DNA from 2 places in the Petrocella sp. genome. Region 2 is predicted to be linked to the other one. Evidence: predicted binding sites of a transcription regulator. Region 2 holds the regulator's gene; the other holds the start of a gene.
The links. The regulator Rex, encoded in region 2, represses fermentation and respiration genes when NADH is low (regulators of the CRP and FNR family bind a similar motif). The targets are predictions, from matches to a motif close to ATTGTTAANTANTTAACAAT.
Positions count from the first base shown of each region.

Region 1: the regulator Rex is predicted to act here: its motif matches at 5,567-5,586, upstream of AC6F8J_RS05690 (carboxyl transferase domain-containing protein).

Region 1 covers NZ_JCBCDA010000048.1:26,132-36,431, forward strand. The annotation lists gene AC6F8J_RS05665 (SIS domain-containing protein) at 1-20, opposite strand, end outside; gene AC6F8J_RS05670 (oxaloacetate decarboxylase subunit alpha) at 403-1,815, opposite strand; gene AC6F8J_RS05675 (sodium ion-translocating decarboxylase subunit beta) at 1,849-3,078, opposite strand; gene AC6F8J_RS05680 (biotin/lipoyl-containing protein) at 3,180-3,554, opposite strand; gene AC6F8J_RS05685 (OadG family transporter subunit) at 3,565-3,912, opposite strand; gene AC6F8J_RS05690 (carboxyl transferase domain-containing protein) at 3,927-5,390, opposite strand; gene AC6F8J_RS05695 (pseudouridine synthase) at 5,638-6,348, opposite strand; gene scpB (SMC-Scp complex subunit ScpB) at 6,371-7,045, opposite strand; gene AC6F8J_RS05705 (segregation/condensation protein A) at 7,115-7,855, opposite strand; gene AC6F8J_RS05710 (zinc metalloprotease) at 7,865-8,464, opposite strand; gene AC6F8J_RS05715 (pyrimidine-nucleoside phosphorylase) at 8,674-9,978, opposite strand; gene AC6F8J_RS05720 (polysaccharide biosynthesis tyrosine autokinase) at 10,124-10,300, opposite strand, start outside.
Region 2 covers NZ_JCBCDA010000066.1:559-10,296, forward strand. The annotation lists gene AC6F8J_RS07565 (MATE family efflux transporter) at 1-1,321, opposite strand, end outside; gene alr (alanine racemase) at 1,450-2,610, opposite strand; gene AC6F8J_RS07575 (NAD(P)H-hydrate dehydratase) at 2,631-4,169, opposite strand; gene acpS (holo-ACP synthase) at 4,150-4,536, opposite strand; gene AC6F8J_RS07585 (hypothetical protein) at 4,533-5,129, opposite strand; gene AC6F8J_RS07590 (redox-sensing transcriptional repressor Rex) at 5,310-5,942, opposite strand; gene AC6F8J_RS07595 (ATP-binding cassette domain-containing protein) at 6,113-8,035, shown strand; gene AC6F8J_RS07600 (FCD domain-containing protein) at 8,133-8,828, opposite strand; gene AC6F8J_RS07605 (isocitrate/isopropylmalate family dehydrogenase) at 8,856-9,738, opposite strand, start outside.

The sequences.
Region 1 (10,300 bases), on a different contig from region 2:
AAGTCATTTTGTCCATTCATATTTTCCTCTTTTCTAGACCATTTAGTCTATTAACGTCCATAAATTACTAAGTATTCATTGGTGATTAGAGTGTCAAATCCAAGCTTAATACACTTGACGTCTTAAGCAATATTTGCTTCAAAAACTTTAATACAATTCATTTGTCAAACAAATGAATTGTATTAAAGTTTTTCCTTCATTTATTATAAACCAAAGCCACAACAATTACAATTGTTATTTATAAATAGAGTAAAGGCATCGAAACTTTACAGGTTACATTGACACACATATAAGAATATAGTATATTTAGGCGTTCAATCATATAGTTTTGACATTTTAATCATATATGATGACACAAAAGAAAGATTCAGCTACCAAAAAGGTGACTGAATCATCTTTGTTTTATACAGGATAAACTTTGTTATCTTTATCAGCTACAGTCATATCTACTTTTGTCAGCTTTGCATCTCTGTGATTAAAATAATCTACTGCGACTTGAGGGAACAAGGCATAAGACAATACGTCTTCATCTTGCTTGATATATGCACTGGCTTCTTTTCTTAGTTTATCGATTTCCGGTGCTATTAAATCTGCCGGACGACAAGTAATCTGTTTTTCATCACCGATGATCTGCTTTACAATCTCCGGTGATATGGCAACCGGTGTTCGTCCATACTCACCTTTCACCAGAGCTTTGGACTCTTTTGTAATCATTTTGTACCGCTCTCCACCCAAAACATTTAGAACTGCTTGAGTACCAACAATCTGGCTGGTCGGTGTTACCAATGGCGGATACCCAAAGTCAGCTCGAACCCTAGGCATTTCTTCTAGCACTTCTGCAAAACGGTGTTCAGCATTTTGCTCCTTAAGTTGAGAAACCAGATTTGATAACATACCACCCGGTACTTGATATAAAAGGGTTTTAATATTAACACCTAATACTTTTGGATTCATTAGACCGGAATCAAGAGCTGCATCACGCATAGGTCTAAAATAATCTGCAATCTCTGCCAATAATTCTTGATCAAATCCGGTATCAAAAGGTGTATTTCTAAAAGATTCTACCATGACTTCTGTTGCCGGTTGTGCCGTTCCAAGGGCAAATGGCGATATTGCTGTATCTATAACATCACATCCGGCTTCAACCGCCTTCATATAAGACATGGATGCAACACCGGAAGTATAATGTGAATGGATTTGTAAAGGTAAATCCACATTTGCTTTTAGGGCTTTGACCAGTTTTTCGGCTTCATAAGGCACAAGTAGGCCGGCCATATCTTTAATACAGATGGATTTTGCCCCCATGGATTCAAGTTCTTTGGCTAAATCGGTGAAATAGTCGATTGTATGTACTTTGGACAACGTATAGGCAATCGCCACTTGGGCGTGTCCACCTTCTTTATTTGTGGCATCGATAGCTGTTTTTAAATTACGAGAATCGTTCAGGGCATCAAATATTCTAACAATATCAATCCCATTGGAAATCGCCTTCTGAACGAAATATTCAACCACATCATCTGGATAATTTCTATAACCTAGAATGTTTTGACCTCTAAGGAGCATTTGTAATTTGGTGTTTTTAAACCCATCTCGCAAACTTCTAAGACGCTCCCATGGATCTTCTTTTAAAAATCTTAAAGAGGCATCAAAAGTAGCACCCCCCCACACTTCCATAGAATGATAGCCTACTTTATCCAATTTCCGAATAATGGGAAGCATATCTTCTGTGGTCATCCGTGTTGCAATCAATGATTGATGGGCATCTCTAAAAATTGTATCTGTAATTTTTATTGGTTTTTTTATCATGTCTGCCATATTTACCTCCTTGGTCCATTATTATTATTATTATTAAGCTGTTAAAAATAAGGATAAGAATACACCTGCTGCAACCGCCGAACCGATGACACCTGCCACATTAGGTCCCATGGCATGCATAAGCAGAAAATTGCTTTTATCTTCTTCTTGACCGACTTTTTGAACAACTCGAGCCGCCATCGGCACTGCTGAAACACCCGCCCCACCAATAAGAGGATTAATCTGCGTCTTGGACAATTTATTCATCAGTTTAGCAAGTAAGACACCTGAAGCCGTACCAAAGGAAAAGGCAACCAATCCAAGTAATAGTATTCCAAGGGTTTCAAAGTTAAGAAAAGCTTCAGCACTGGTTGTTGCACCAACGGTGATCCCAAGAAATATAGTAATGACATACATTAAAGCATTAGAAGCTACTTCTGCCAATTTTTCCGTAACTCCGGATACTTTGATTAAATTACCAAACATTAGCATACCTATTAAAGGCGCTGTCGTAGGTAGAATCAAAATGACCAAAATGGTAACGACAATTGGGAACAGTATTTTTTCTGTATGAGATACAGGTCTTAGTTGCTTCATTTTAATTTTTCGTTCTTCCTTGGTTGTTAATAACCGCATAATCGGTGGTTGTATAATCGGCACCAGAGACATATAAGAATATGCCGCTACCGCTATAGGTCCAAGCAAATGAGGGGCCAGTTTTATCGCTGTATATATGGCGGTTGGACCATCTGCACCGCCAATAATGGCAATGGCTGCCCCTTCTTTAGGACCAAAGGCAAAAAATTCAGGAAAAAATTCACCTAACATAAGTGCCCCGAAAAAGGCTAAGAAAATACCAAATTGTGCAGCGGCACCTAAAAGAAAACTTTTTGGATTGGCTAACAAGGGACCAAAGTCGGTCAAAACACCAACACCCATAAATATAAGCGGTGGAAATATACCCAATTTATTCCCGTAATAAAGGTAATATAATAAACCTCCCGGGATTTCTTTAGCCTGAGATAGAATATAGGCTACGGTTTCCGGACCGTCTGCTGCAAAGGTTGCAGCCGCTTCAATCTTTGTTCCTGCAAACTCAAATACCGTTCCATCCGGAAGGGGTATTTGAGTCATAGCACCTTCCATAATAAAAGTAATCGGAAGATTAACAAGCAACATACCAAAAGAAATCGGTAACAGCAATAAAGGCTCATAGCCTTTTTTTATAGCCAAGTACATAAGGGTTAAGGATACGACAATCATAATCAAATTCTTGTAACCCATATCAGAAAAATTTTCTACTAACCAGTATAGACCAGAACTGTGGATGAAATTAGCAAAGGCCTCAATAAGTTTTTCCCACATATTCAATGAACCTCCTTGGCCTAATTAAGGGTTGCAATTAAGTCGCCTGCATCCACTGATTGTCCAATAGCAACATGAACAGATGCTACCGTACCTGCAGATGAAGCTACAATCTCGTTTTCCATTTTCATCGCTTCAAGAACGGCGATGACATCACCTTCTTGAACTTTCTGATTTTGAGTAACCTTCAAAGCTACGATTTTACCTTGCATCGGTGCTTCAACTGAAGTACCCTCCACCGCTACTGGTGGGGAAGATGTTGCCGGCTTTTGAACCGGCGCTGATGAAGTTTGTGCCGGTTGGCTTGTTCCTTGCGGTTGTACTCCACCATTTGTAATTTCTTCTACATCTACCTCATAAGTATTACCATTCACTGTCACTTGAAATTTTTTCATAATCGGGCTCCTATCTTCGATTCCATAAAGTATTGGTCTGATTAATTCTTCTAAAAGATCTGACTTGTAATTGATCACTTGACCTTTCCATGCTTGCAGCAATGGCTGCAACAATGACTGCAATCAATTGAGCATCGTCATCATCTGACACCTCAGGTATCAAATGTTCTGTATCATTGGTTTGACTTTTCTCTGGCTGTGATGTCTTCTTAACCGTTGATTTAAAAAATTTTGAAAGATTAATGTTATTAATATATTTGAAAAGACTGATTACAATCGCAATGAGTACAAGCACCAAAAAAACTGTACCCACACCATTAATGGTTCCAACCAAGCCTTCTTCCAGCCATTCTGCCATATTCATTCACCACCTTAAACAGATCTATGTTTACGTTCTGGACTAAGCACATATTTGGTATACAACATCTCTAGTGCTGCAATCAGTCTTTTACGTGTTGCTGTCGGTTCTATGATGTCATCAATATAACCTCGACTTGCCGCTTTATATGGCGACATTTGTTCTTCTTGATAAAGCTTTGTTTTTTCTTTAATCACTTCCGCTGCAATCGTTGAAGTTTCTATTTCTTTTGAATACATAATACGAACAGCTGATTCCGCGTCCATAAAGGATACCTTAGCCTTTGGCCAAGCAAAGACAAAATCAGCACCAATATGTTTGCTATTAAAAGCAACATAAGCAGATCCAATAGCCCTATTGGTCAAAACACTTATTTTAGGGACCGTTGCATGAATAAAACTGCTCATCATCTTTGCCACGTATTTGGACTGGCCTGCTTGTGTTTCTTCAAGACGCGCTGTATATCCAACCACATCTACTAAAGTCACTAACGGTATTCCAAATGCATCAAGCTTGTCCACAAACTCTGCGATTTTTTGACACCCTCGTAAACTGATTCTTCCATCTTCTTCAGCTGCTTGGTTTGCAATCAAACCAACCGTCATATTACCAAGCTTGCCTAGCCCCAAGGTTATGTCCTTACCATATTCACTTTTTAAGGGCATGAAGCTACCAACATCTGCAATGGCAGCCAAAGCTGCGCTTCCGTCAAGCCCATCCTTTATGTCCGCGCTAAAGCTAGGTATCAGACGGTTCAAATCATCGCCTGTGCCACCGTAAGGTGCTTCTTCTTTATTATTAGAAGGAAGGAGTTCTATAAGGGTTCTTATACCGTTCAAAAGTTGTGTCTCGTCTTCAAACACCACATCAATCATACCGGATTCTTTTGCATTAAAAGCGGAACCACTTAACGTATCATTCGATGCTTTGGTATGGTCCAAAGTATTGGCACTATTTAAATACAAGGATGTTGACTCTTTCTTCATAAAAGTGAAGTCAGCCAATGAAGGTATCAAAGCGCCGTTGCCACCACAAGTCCCTAAAACAGCCATGATTTGGGGTATAACACCCGATGCCATGGATTGCTTAATAAATATCTGTCCATACCCTTCTAGGGCGTCTGTACCTTCTTGCAGGCGCATGCCGGCAGAATCTAATAAGCCTACGATCGGTGCGCCTGTTTTGATTGCAAGGTCATATAATGCTACAATCTTTTTTGCATGCATTTCCCCAAGCGAACCACCAATCACGGAAACATCCTGACTAAATACATACGTTAAGCGTCCTTCCACCGTACCATAGCCGGTCAAAACGCCGTCAGCAGGTGCTTCTATGGTCGTCATGTTATAGTCTGTCTGTCGTGGTTTAACAAAAGCACCTATTTCTACAAAAGAATTTTGATCCAATAATAGATCAATACGATCTCGTGCAGTACTGCGACGGTTAGTGAGTTTTTCCAAATCTTGCTGCATACTCATGCATTAACCTCCAAATATAAAGTTGCATTTATTTAAAGTATTTGACAACATACCATTTTATGAAATCGGTGGTTATATTGCATAAGTATTTTAAATAAACACAAGGATTTTGTGTGTAATATACCAAGTTCCAACGACTATTATTGTAACTCAGCCCTACTAAAATAGCAATAGGGTTTGTAATTTTTTTAACGATATATGGCTAAAGGGTCAAAATTAAAAAAAGCCGAGACCGCCTCTACCATCCTTAAAGTTGCTTCAGATAGTTGATTTCATCTCGGTTTAATGGACGGTATTGTCCGTATTTAAGACCTGCCATCGTGATTGTACCAATAGCTGTTCTTTCAAGGGCTACAACGTTGGAACCTACGGCTTCAATCATTCTTCTGATTTGTCTGTTTTTTCCTTCTTGTAAGATGACTGAATAGACTTGATAACGACTTGAATCTTTAATGAGCTTCACTTTACAGGGTCTTGTTTTCTCACCGTCAAGATTAACACCAGCCCGTAACTTTTTCACGTCATTTTCTGTAATAGGTGGTTCGATTTTTACTTCATAATGCTTTTCAATATCATGTTTTGGATGGGTTAGCTTATAAGTCAGCTCACCATCATTGGTCAGAATAATCAAACCGCTGGACATATAGTCTAACCTGCCTACCGGATATAATCTGTGATGGCTTTTAATCATATCCACTACATTTGTACGATTTTTCTCATCAGAAGCTGTGGAAACGACCCGAACAGGCTTGTGAAGTAAAAAGTATTCTAAACGTTCAACTTTTTTCAAATCTTTATTTTTATAGGTAACCACATCTTCTAGAGGATTAATCTTTATACCCATTTCTCTTACGACATGCCCATTAACTTTGATTTCGCCATTAGAAATAAGTTTTTCAGCGGCTCTTCTAGATGAAATACCTGCATCGGCAATGTATTTTTGTAGTCTAATTTCCATTGTTTCCTACTTTCTTAGAACCTTAAGGTTCTTCTACAATCAACACCAACTTATCCAAATCAATGCCCTTGCCTTCATCTGCTTGATCTACTTCATCTACGAGATCCGGATAAACTTCTGATACATCCTCCTGTGGTAATGAAAGTTGCATCTCTTGTTCAACTTCGTCTTTAAGATGGCTTAAGGCTTCTGCCCCAATCTCCGGAAGCTCTTTTACAGATTGCAGACCAAACCCTCTCAAAAAATCTTTAGTCGTACCAAAAAGAATTGGTCTACCAGGGACTTCTAGGCGCCCAACCTCACAGACAAGATTGTACTCAATAAGCTTATTTACCGCGTGATTCGAATTAACCCCTCTAATGGCTTCTACCTGAGCGCGTGTAACCGGTTGTTTGTAAGCAACAATAGATAAAGTCTCTATCAATACATCCGTTAAAATGAATTCCTTTAGCTTAAAATTAATTTTCTTAACATGCTCATAATATTCTCGCTTGGTACACATCTGAAAGCTCTCATCGATTTCAATGAGCATAACACCACGTTCATGTTCATCGTATTTATCTTTCATATTCAACAGGACGTGATAAACATCCTCCACAGAGAGTTCTATGGCTTCTGCTATTTTTCTTGTGGGCACCGCCTCACCCATAGAAAAAAGTATGGCTTCAATGGCTGCTTCAGTTTTACTAAAATTCATGTTTTTTCCTTCTTACATAATATTTTTAAGACCACTTCTTAAATGCTTTTGCTTTTTGGATATGGGATTTTAAACAAATCGAATAATAAGGTCATCAAAAACTTCCGTTTGAATAACTCGTATACTGCCCATTTTCATCAACTCTAGTACGGCAAGAAAAGTAACAATCATTTCTACTTTCGTACTTAGATTATCTAATAAATCTGCGAAACTAAGAGAACTATAATTTTCTCTTAAGTTCAGTAATTGTTCAATCTTTTCTTGTACTGTAAAAGCCTCTTTTTTAATATCACCAAAATGACTTCTAACCACATCCATCTTGTCTTCATTCCTCTTAAGAACCGATTGAAAAACTTGATATAATTTCCCAAAATCGATGGACTCAAGTAGAGCTGAAGTATCTGGTGCTTGAGTATAATTCTTCACTTCCTCCGGTATACTTGCTTCTTTGAAAAGAATCTTGTCTGCTTGATTATGACGTTCCTTCAAATCCATGGATATCATCTTATATTTACGATATTCCAGAAGCTTTTCTACCAAAACCGCTCTTGGATCTTCATTCTCTTCTTCATCTTCTTCATACTTGGGTAATAGCATCTTCGATTTAATATTAATCAAAATGGCAGCCATCTCAATGAACTCAGACATAACCTCCATCTGACCTACTTCCATATGACGCATATGCTCCAAATACTGCTTGGTCACCACCACTATGGGTATATCATATATATTTAATTTGTTTTTATCAATAAGATGCAGTAAAAGATCCAAAGGACCTTCAAAATTATCCAGTTTAACTGATAGGACCATATTTTTCTCCTATACCATTAGATTAAGAATTGGGTTCAGAATCTCTCTTGCAAGTATTTCTACGATATTAAAAGCAATCATCAGTATAAAACCGGCATGAATGTATCGCTGATTTTGGATGAGTTTAAAATAGTTATTAGGTGAAAAAGAATATATTATCTTACTCATATCCAGCGGAGGTACAGGAAACAGGTTCACCAAGAAAATAACCATATTAAAAACCACCAGTTTATAAGCACCATATATAATGAATGGATTCGCTTTGACCTGTATCAAATAATTGAAGATTGGCAACATAAACAACATAAATAGAAGACTGGCCAGCTGACCCGATAACATTAAGGGTAATAGGCTTCTTTCTTTGTCTTTAAGTCGATTTGGGTTGTATTCAAAAGGCTTTTGCCATCCAACACCAAAGGTTGAAAAAGCAAAAAGAATTAGGCCAATAGGATCAATAAACTTGGTTAGTTTAGGTATCACCATGGTTTTTTTTCTATAGATGGGATGGGTTAGGAAATGAGCGGCAAAAACTTTTGGTACTTCGTGAGCCACCATAACCATAACACCACACAAAGTATTGATGATCAATCGTATTATTAATATCGTCATGTTTAATCTCCTAAGTCATCACGTTCAAGATTTTGGGTTCAAAATTCTACCCATAAGCTATTTTACTAATAAATCACGGAAATAGCAAGGGATAAGTCCTACCTAAAGAAGCTTGGCGCAATCAGCTATGTTTTAAAGCTGAATGTTAGAGTATGACTTTTCTAGAGAAGACCAAAAAGCCTCTTTAGAGGCTTTTTGGTTACAATGTTTTATTTCAATAGGCACTTTATGAGTTTGGGTTTTTCATAAGCTTCTTTTTGTTGAGTAATCGCATCCAAAAATCTTGTTTCTGAAAGCAATGATTTTTCTTCGTCATTGGCATATACCAATGCAATTGTATCTCCTTTTTCAACAAAATCACCCAGCTTCTTTTTGAAAACATATCCAACCGATAAATCAATAGGGCTATCTTTGGTCTCACGCCCGCCACCTAACATCATCGTCGCAAATCCGATTTCCTCTGTTTCAATGTGAGCGATGTAACCGGTATCTCTGGCTAAAACCTTGCGAATGATGCTTGCTTTCTCAAAAAGTTCCGGTTGATCAACATAAACGGTATCGCCACCTTGAGCTTTAACAAATTCTTTGAACTTAGCAAGCGCTTGACCGGATATTATGGTTTCCTTAAGCATGGACCTGGCCTCATTTTCATCTTCTGTAAGCTTAGATAAGAGTACCATTTGTGTTCCTAGTTCTAAGCATAAGGTCATCAAATCCTCAGGGCCATTACCCTTTAAAGTCTCTATGGCTTCAATAACCTCTAAGGTATTACCTACAGCACAGCCTAAAGGCTGATTCATATCCGAAACAAGGGCTATGGTTTCACGTCCATAACCGTTTCCAATATCGACCATAGCCTTCGCCAGCTTAATGGCATCCCCTTCATCACGCATAAAGGCACCTGAACCGGTTTTTACGTCCAGTACGATGGCATCTGCACCGGAAGCAATCTTTTTACTCATGATGCTACCGGCAATCAATGAAAAACTGTCAACGGTGGCGGTAACATCACGTAAAGCATATAGCTTTTTGTCTGCCGGAGCAAGATTGGCGGTCTGCCCTGCTATCGCCATCTTAATGGTATTAACATTGTTAATAAATGCTTCTTCTGACATATCTGTATTAAAGCCTGCAATGGCCTCCAACTTATCGATTGTTCCGCCTGTATGGCCAAGACCTCTCCCGGACATTTTTGCTACCGGTATACCTAGCGCCGCAACCATTGGCGCCAATACCAACGATGTCTTATCGCCAACGCCGCCTGTACTGTGTTTATCCACTTTGATACCATCAATCTTTGAAAGATCCAACATATCACCGCTTTTTGCCATTGCCAGGGTTAATGCCAATGTCTCATCCTTGTTCATCCCCTGAAAATAAATGGCCATTAACAAGGCTGACATTTGATAATCCGGTATAGCACCTTTTGTAAAGCCTTCCACCACATAGTTGATTTCTAGATCTGTTAATATTTCACCTAATTTTTTCTTTTCAATGACGTCATACATTCTCATAGTCTCATCTCCATTGTTTCAATATTTGTTAAAGCTAATGCCATAGTTCATTGTCCGTTGTCCGTTGCATGTAATGACATTATATCATATTTGTTTCACTTTGAAAACAGCGAACCTATGCAATTGCATAGGTTCGCTGTTTAGATTAGTTATCACTATACTCAATAACCGGTTTAGATTTTTTAGGCTTTTCATGGGTATAACTGTAACCCTTTTTATAATAGTCATAATAGTCATTTCGCTTCATATCCACTTTACTGATTAAAATACCCAACATATTGGCATCGATTTTCTTAAAAGCTGCTATGGCTTTATGCACTGT
Region 2 (9,738 bases):
ATACATACTGAATTTCTAATTTCCACACGAAGCCACCTAAGAAAACTAAGGGTACGGCCACAAGCCATACTGCGCCGCCATCTAAATACATTGCAAACGTGGTATCGCCACCACTTCTTAAGATACCGACGATGATGAGCATATTCAGTCCCTTTATCACTGTTACTACAGCCAGTACTCGAATACAGTTTTGAATGTATGTGGCTACAAGTGGCTCGACTTGGAAAAAGCTTGCCAGTGGTCCTGAAGCAACAAATAAAATAACACTCATGCTTAGACCAATAATAACCATAATCTTCACCAACTTCTTTGCATAGTAAAAGACCTGCGTCATATCCCCTGTACCCATTTGATTACCTAGGATTACACCGGAAGCATTACCTAAGCTATAGATAAAGAAAAAAGTCATTTGCTCTATGGTTTTGGTAATACCCATAGCCGCCATTACAGATTCACCCATGCGACCATAGACCAAGTCATACATGGTAACACCAACTGCCCATATTAGCTCGTTAAAGATGACTGGCAATACTGTTTTTATATATTTTGCAAAAAAAATCTTATTAATATCTAGTAGTTCATTGAGTCGAGCCGCTGCTACTTCATTGTTACGATAGATGATACCCATAAGTAAAGCAAATTCCAATCCACGGGCAATAACCGTCGCAATAGCCGCACCTGATACACCAAGGGCAGGTGCGCCAAGATTACCATATATTAATACCCAATTGAGAAAGGTGTTGAGTATTATTGCAATTATGCTGATCTTCATGGGTAGCTTTACATTGCCCGTACTTCTTAGTATAAAAACATAGGCAAAAGTAATAGAAGTCGGTATATAACTGAATCCGATAATCCTCAAATAACTTGCACCTTCTGATATTGCACCGGGTTGATTTGTGAAGATTCTCATCACCATTTCAGGTACGAATAAGGCGGCTGTCGTAAACAAGAAAGCACCGCTTATGCCGAGCATGAGACATATCCCAAGCACCCTTCTGATGTTTTTTACATCCTTGACGCCCCAATACTGAGCGGTCAAAATAGATGAACCGCTACTGATGCCAAATAGAAAGAGAAAGAGTATAAAAAATAGCTTATTTGCTGCTGTAACACCTGCAATAGAGGCTGTACTGAGCGAACTAATCATAAATGTGTCAATTAGGTTTAATGAAGATGTGACAAGGTTTTGGAGTGCCATAGGCATCGCAATAGCAAATAGCTTTGCATAAAAATGTCTTCTCACATCGATATCACTTGCATGACTGGCATTTTCAATGATTTTTATTTCTTCAATAATTTTATTTTTGCGTTTTTTCATTTTTTTGTCTCTTATCCTTCATATTATTGGCTCGGCAGACTAAAACAGACATAAGCCTTCACTTATATCTGCTTCCTACCAAGTTATTATAACCATTTTATATTATGGCTTCATTTTTTATTTAACACTTAAAAATAATCAATGGATAGAACTGGCTTTTGATTCTTATAATACACCCGTGGGATTCTTTTTCCCAGCTGACAAACCACTTCATAATTAATGGTGTTCATATAGGAGGCTATTTCTTCTACAGATATATGTTGACCCTTCATCTCTCCAATGAGTACCACTTCATCACCTTCTTTAACACCTTCTATGTCTGTCACATCTACCATAAACTGGTCCATGCAAATACGTCCGATAACCGGAGCATAAGAACCGTGAATCAGCACCCGACCTTTTGATGACAGGGCCCTTGGGTAACCATCACCATAGCCTACAGGTATAGTGGCTACTATGGTTTTTCTACTGGTCACATACTTACCGCCATAAGAAATCGGCATGCCTTTATCCATTTCTTTGAGTAGAATAATATTGCTCTTAAGGGTTAAGGCTGGTTTAAGCTTAATGGATGTATGATTCACTTCATCTGAAGGATATAGGCCATATAGAGCAATTCCAACGCGTACCATATTAAACTCAGCCTGCTGCACTTCTATTAATCCTGCACTATTTGACATATGTATGTCATAGTATTCAATTCCTGCTTCTTTAAGTTTGGCGATAAAACTTTGAAAGACTTTTAACTGATTATGACTTATACTATGATCGGATTCATCTGCTCTTGAAAAATGGGTGAATATTCCTTCTATTTCAAGCATAGGTAATTTAGATATTTTTTTTATAACTTGTAGAGATTGATCGTCTGGCATAAAACCTATTCGACCCATTCCTGTATCTATTTTAATATGAATACGTGCCCTCTTACCCAACTGCATTGCGACTGCTGAAAGCTTTTCAGCCATATCTAAGCGAAAAACCGTTTGGGTGATGTCATGTTTGACCATATCGTCATAATCATCTTCACTAGTATATCCTAATACCAATATGGGACAATGTATTTTGTTTTTTCTAAGTAGAACGGCTTCATGAGAAGCTGCTACTGCAAAGGCATCTACACCTTCTTCACTTAAAGTTTTAGCTATAGGTATTGCGCCATGGCCATAGCCATCTGCCTTAATCACGCTACAAATCTTAGTGTCATCTGATAGATATTTTTTAATTTCTCTATAATTATGTATAATGGCGTCTAAATTGATTTCTGCTATGACACGCTGATAATGCCTCATCCATCTGTCTCCTTAATCTTCTATTCTTCTCTATTCTGACTATCTGTACTCATCATAATCTTTGGAATGGCATCTATTATATTATGAGCCATCAAACCATGTCGTCCTATATTTCTATATGCTAAATCACCCGATAAACTGTGTATGGCTACGCCTAAAACACCACTTTTAAATGGTTCTATACCTTGTCCAACAAGACTAGCTATGATGCCGGCCAGTACATCTCCTGAACCGGCTGTCGCCATGCCATCATTGCCGCAAAGATTAATACAGCAAAGACCCTCTTGATTACAGACCACCGTACGATGGCTTTTTAAAACTGTAATGACTTGATTGGATTTAGAAAATGCTTGTGCAAATTCCACTGTATTTTCATTAATCGCTTCAGTAGGGAATTTCGTAAGTCTTGACATTTCACCAATATGTGGCGTCATAATAATAGGCGCAGATGATTCTAAAAGAATATCAAAATTTGCAGAGAGCAAGTTAAGAGCATCCGCATCCATAATAATTGGTACATAGGGTTGTAAAAGTACAAAAGCCAAAAGATGTTGAGCTGATTCTGATTGTCCAAGTCCAGGACCAATAAGTACTGCATCATAGGATTCTATCTGTTGACTTACGGTTTCAATGGCTTTTTCTATACTTTCACAATCATCTTGATATGTTTTTATGATGGCTTCCGGCAATGCACATTGCAGGCTGATACGGCAGCTTTCATGGGTTAGAATCTCAACCAATCCAGTACCTGTCCTATATGCGGCCATGGCAGCCATATAAGCAGCACCCGACATATCTTTGGATCCTGCGATAATCAATACTTTCCCATATGTGAACTTGTGGCCATCGGTTTTTCTTGAGGGTAAGCGTCTTATCGTATCTTGATCAATGGTTTCGTATTCAAAAACAAAACCCTCCAACACTTTCTGCGGTATCCCTATGTCAACAACCTTGAGTCGTTCACTTGCTTTTGCACCTGGGTACAGGATATTGCCAAGTTTTGGTAAGGTGAATGTAACCGTCAAACTTGCCTTTACGCACGCGCCCATGATTTTTCCATTATCACTATTAACACCGGATGGTATATCTACACTAATGACATATGCCTTCTTTTTATTTATTCTCTCTATGACTTCTAGATAACCCTCAGAAACCTCACGATTGCAACCTGTACCAAAAATAGCATCCACAATAATATCACAGTTTTGAAATAAGTGATCTAATTTTTTTTCACTGCAAACTTCATACCAAAAAAGCCCGGTTTCAATATGAGCTAAACTATCGTACATAATTTTTGCATCATTTTTAAGATGTAAGGGATTGCCAACACCAAGAACTGTTACCTTTTCGCCCCTCTGAATCAAAATTCTGGCAATGGCAAAGCCATCTCCGCCATTATTGCCAACGCCACACACAACCAGTATTGACTTGCGATTTTTAGGGACCTCATCACACACAGCCATAGCTGCATGCTCCATTAAAACTATCCCAGGGATTGCATAATCTTTGATTGTTGTCTGATCCATCAGTGCCACTTGATTACTCTTTGCTACAATCATATTTCTCTCCCAATACAACAACGGAAACCATTGATTTCGTATGTGAAACTGTAATGTGCCATTTGTCGATTCCCATTTGCTTTTCCATCTCTTTTGCCTGTCCGTACAACTTAATATAGGGTCTTCCAAGTTCATTTCTTAATATTTCTACATCTTTTAGACCAAACTCTCTAAACCCTGTCCCAAAGACTTTGGTTACAGCTTCTTTGATAGAAAAATTTGCTGCAATGGTAGATGGGTTCATTTTTCTATCCCTAAATAGATTAAGTTCCGCTTTTGTAAAATATCTCATTAAAAATTTTGGCCTAGATACTGCTTTAAGGATTCGTTCTATTTCTATCATATCATTACCTATGCCAACAATCATTCTTCACCTCCGAAGTAATGTGCATCCAATTGTTCAATAACTTCTAAACCGGCTAAATCATGTATGAATTCATAAAGCCTTGTATTCTCTTCATCCAAATCTTCTTTTTTACCAACAAGTTCTTTGACTTTATCATGTATGGTCTGAATTTCAGATTCAAGTCTTCTTTTCTTTTCTTTATTATGTATCATACGCTCATAGAAAATAATCATGCTTTCTTTAAGCAAGGTTTGATTCACTTTTTCTATTTCATGAGGTAGTTCTTGTTTTCTCTTTTCATAGGCATCAAACTTACCATTAATCTCTTGAATATGCTTATGCTTTTTTTCCAGTTCCTTTGTGCCTTCTGCGTGCTTATCGTCAAAAGCAAGGGACATACCTGAAATGATGTCATCCATCATCTTTTTTTTCAAAGCTTTGTATGCTTTATATTCTGTATTAACCTTACCCTGTTCTTTTAATAGTTTGTTCAGTTGGCTTTCTAACGTTTTTATTTTATATGGTTTTTTACCGGTGAATAAACTATGCCAATTTTGATCAAGTACGACTATGTGTTCGGATTTCTTTATCTGTATGTGAGGTTTTTTATCCATCATGACAACTCCTAACATAGTATTTGATGGTTGCATTGTAGAATAGGAACGCTAAGATATTTGTAAAAAAAGATAGAAAAAATTCTAAGCTAAGTACCATCAGCTTCAAACCATTTCCTATCTCTTATTATAACTTGACTAAGTATTGAATATATTACAAGTATATTACATTTCAAACTATTACTCAGAATCCTTAATTCGATAAGACAAAGTCATCAGACTTTCTGATAAGTGAACATTTTCAACCACCACATCATAGTTATTAATCTGTAAATCAACAGGTGCAAAATTCCATATACCTCTAATACCCCATTCGCATAGATCATTGGCTATTGCAGGTGCTTTGGTTTTTGGGACGGTTAATATGGCTATATCAATGTTATTTTCAACAACAAACTCTTTAAGTTGATCCATATCTTGTACATCCATACCCCGAACAGATATTCCTACCAATCTTGGGTTGACATCAAAAAGTCCTTTTACAACAAAACCACGCTTTTCAAAATCTGTATAATTAGCTAAAGCCTGACCTAAATTACCGGAACCTATTATAATCACACTATAGTGATTCTCAAGCCCCAAAATCTTCGCAATCTCATTATACAGGTGACTTACATTATACCCATAACCTTGCTGACCAAACCCACCGAAATTATTTAAATCCTGACGGATTTGAGAAGCTGTAACATCCATACGTTGACTTAGTTCATTTGAGGAGATTCGAACGATATCATTCTCAAGTAGTTCTCCAAGATATCTATAATATCTAGGTAATCTTTTTATAACTGCTGTCGATATTCTCTTATCTGACATATCATGGCCCCCATTCTTCCGTATCTTAATACCATTATAGCTATTTGTTAAATAACTGTCAATTCTAATTAGTATATTGTTTATTTTGTACCTTACTTTCCTTTTTCTTTTCAATGGTTCTAATTAGTGGTATGATAATGTCGAAACACAGATAAAGAAAGGATACAATCATGATATTAAGTTGTAAAAATATTACTAAATCATTTATCGTAGATACCTTATTAAAGGATATTAATTTCATTATCAATGAAGGCGAAAAAGTAGCACTCATTGGAATCAACGGTGCCGGTAAAACCACGCTTTTCAGAATCCTTACCGGTGAACTTTTAGCTGATCGTGGTTCTGTCTATAAAGCTTCTGGTAAAACATTCGGCTATTTGAAGCAAAATGCATTATCCGATTCAAATCAGTCCCTTTACAAGACTGTTTACAATGCCAACGAGCAATTGGTTCATATAAAAAATGAACTTACCGATTTAGAAGAAAAAATTCATCTTCATGAAGGTGATCTTGATTTATTAGATAAACTTAATGAAGATTATGCTAAATTACGTCATCTTTTTGAATCCATTGATGGTTATCAATATGAAAGTCTAATCAAAGGTGTTTTAAAAGGTCTAGGTTTCTCACAAGACGACTTTGATCTTGAAGTGTCTAAACTATCCGGTGGTCAGAAGACAAGGCTGGCTCTTGCGAGAGAACTCATCTTAAATCCCGACTGTCTTATGTTAGATGAACCAACCAACCATCTAGATATGGATGCCATTCGCTGGCTAGAGGGATTCTTGCAATCCTATAAAGGTACCTTATTTATCATCTCTCATGATCGTTTTTTTCTTGATCAAATTGTAAATAAAACCATAGAGATTGAAATGGGTAAAGCCATTGAATACCAAGGCAATTTCTCTGATTTTATGAAAAAGAAGGCTCATATTAAAGAAATCCAAGCTAAACACTATGATCAACAACAAAAGACCATAAAGCAACAAGAAGATGTCATTAAGAAGTTACGTTCATTTAATCGAGAAAAGTCTGCTAAAAGAGCTGAAAGCCGTGAAAAACTATTAGAAAAAGTGGAACGTCTAGACCGACCTATGGAAGTTCAGGCTGATATGCATCTTCAATTAAAACCCCGTTATGAAAGCGGGCATGATGTTATGAAAGTCATAGACCTATGTAAATCTTTTGATCGTATAGAGCTTCTAGATCATATTCAGTTCGAAATAAAAAAAGGTGAGCATATTGCACTCATTGGTGATAACGGATCAGGTAAATCAACCCTTTTTAAAATCATCAATAAAGTTATGCAAGCCGATTCTGGTCAGATTCAGCTTGGTGCAAAAGTTAAAATAGGCTACTACGACCAAGAACATCAATTGTTAAACTCAGACAATACCTTAATTGAGGAAATATCTGACGCCTACCCTACACTCACGCAAGGAGAAATTCGTAACATCTTAGCTTCCTATCTTTTTAAGAGTGATGATGTTTTTAAGCATGTTTCAAAGCTAAGTGGTGGTGAAAAAGGACGCTTAACTTTAGTTAAACTCATGCTGAGTGAAGCCAATTTCCTGATTTTGGACGAGCCTACTAACCATTTGGATTTGATTTCAAAGAGTGTTCTAGAAAATGCGTTAATCGGTTATCAAGGTACGATCTTGTTTATATCTCACGATCGCTATTTTGTCAATCGTGTCGCCCATAAAGTCATGCATTTGTCCGAAAAAAAAATCAAAACCTATTTAGGTGATTATGATGAATTCTTAAGACAGCATGACATAAATGATTCAGAAGAAACAGCAATACTTTCAGAGATAACAACAGAAAACAAATCCAACTGGTTAGACGATAAAGCAAAAAAAACCGAAAGGCGAAGACTAGAAAACCTTCTTGAAAAAGCTGAATTGGACATTCACAGCCACGAAGAGCAAATAGAGAGTATCCATCAGCAACTCTGTCAAGAAGCCGTGTATACGGACCATGAAGCAGCTACTAGGCTCACTGAAGAGAAGTCAGTTCTTGAATCCTCTCTTGAGAAGTTATATGAATCATGGACGCAACTTCATGATGCACTAGAAAAAATAAAGACGTAGTGATTCTACGGATGGATTTTCATAGGATCCGTTGAGATAAAACTAAAAAAAGTAGCAACCTAAGACTTTCCTCCATGGTTACTACTTTTTAATACTATTAATTATGATCCATATCCAAAATCTGAACAATCTTTTTTTCACTAACATTCTTGGATGTATTCTTAATATGTATATTAGTCAGTTCACTGGCTATCTTATCATTACCGATTTTTAGCGCCTCTAGGATGGCTTTGTGTTCTTTAATAGAAGCTTTCGCTCGATCCACAGAAGACAAAGACGCTTTCCTTACCCGTTGCACATAATGATGAAAATCCGATAAAACATGTTTCATGATTTTGCTATTTGAAGCCTCGTATAAGATTTCGTGGAATTTGTTATCCAATTCGTATAATTGATCAATGTGACCTTTTTCAAGATGAAATTCTGATAAGTATACAACTTCCTCTAAATCATCAATCTGACTGGCTGTAATGTTCTCTGATGCCCATTTAGCACACAAACCTTCAATCATAGACCGTATAGCATAGATATCCTGAATGTCTTTTGCATTGATGCCAGTCACGATTGCACCTTTGTTCGGTATAATCGTGACCAAACCTTCAAGTTCTAGCTGTCTTAAGGCTTCTCTGACTGGTGTTCTGCTGACGCCTAGTTCTAAAGCGACCTGCAATTCTTTAATAGCCTCTTTATGCTTATAGCCACCTTTAAGGATGTCTTCTCGTATCTTGTGAAAAACACGACCCCTTAATGAGTATTTATCATTAACTTCCTCTTGAAGATTATAGCTATCCAATACGCGCCTCCAAAAAATATTTTTTTCTTATAATTTCTCTATGGTTTCCATGAGATAGTTTGCAAAATCTGCATTGGTGGCACCTGTATCTCTACCTGTCATCACCAATTTCTTTTCTGTTTGACCACAAATCTCAAGGGCTTTGAATAATTTATCTGCTTCCTCAGTATAACCAATATGGCTAAGTAACATAGCACCACCACGAACAACACTAGAAGGATCAGCATATATATCTCTTCCTTCATCCACCATTCTAGGTGCTGAACCATGAATGGCTTCGAACATTGCATATCTCTTACCAATATTGGCTGAACCGGCAGTACCTACGCCACCTTGAAATTCTGCTGCTTCATCCGTCAGAATATCACCATATAAGTTAGGAAGCACCATTACTTGGAATTGTGTTCTTCTATTTTTATCAATCAGCTTTGCAGTCATGATATCAATGTACCAGTCATCCATCTCTATACCTGGATATTCTTTAGCAACTTCTTTACATACGTTTAAGAATTTCCCATCTGAAGTCTTAATTACATTAGCTTTAGTCACACATGTAACACGTGTTTTTCCGTTCTTCTTAGCAAAATCAAAGGCTGCACGAGCAATTCTTTCGGCACCTTGTGTTGTAATAACTTTAAAGTCAAAAGCAATGTCTTCATCAATATGAATACCTTGACTTCCTAGTACATATGCTCCTTCTGTATTTTCTCTAAAAAACGTCCAGTCAATGCCCTCTTCTGGTACTTTAACTGGTCTTACATTGGCAAAAAGATCCAATTCTTTACGCATGGCTACATTAGCGCTTTCAATATTTGGCCATGGATCCCCTTCTCTTGGTGTCGTTGTTGGTCCTTTAAGGATAACATGACATTTTTTTAGATCTGCCAACACTTCATCTGGAATGGCTTTA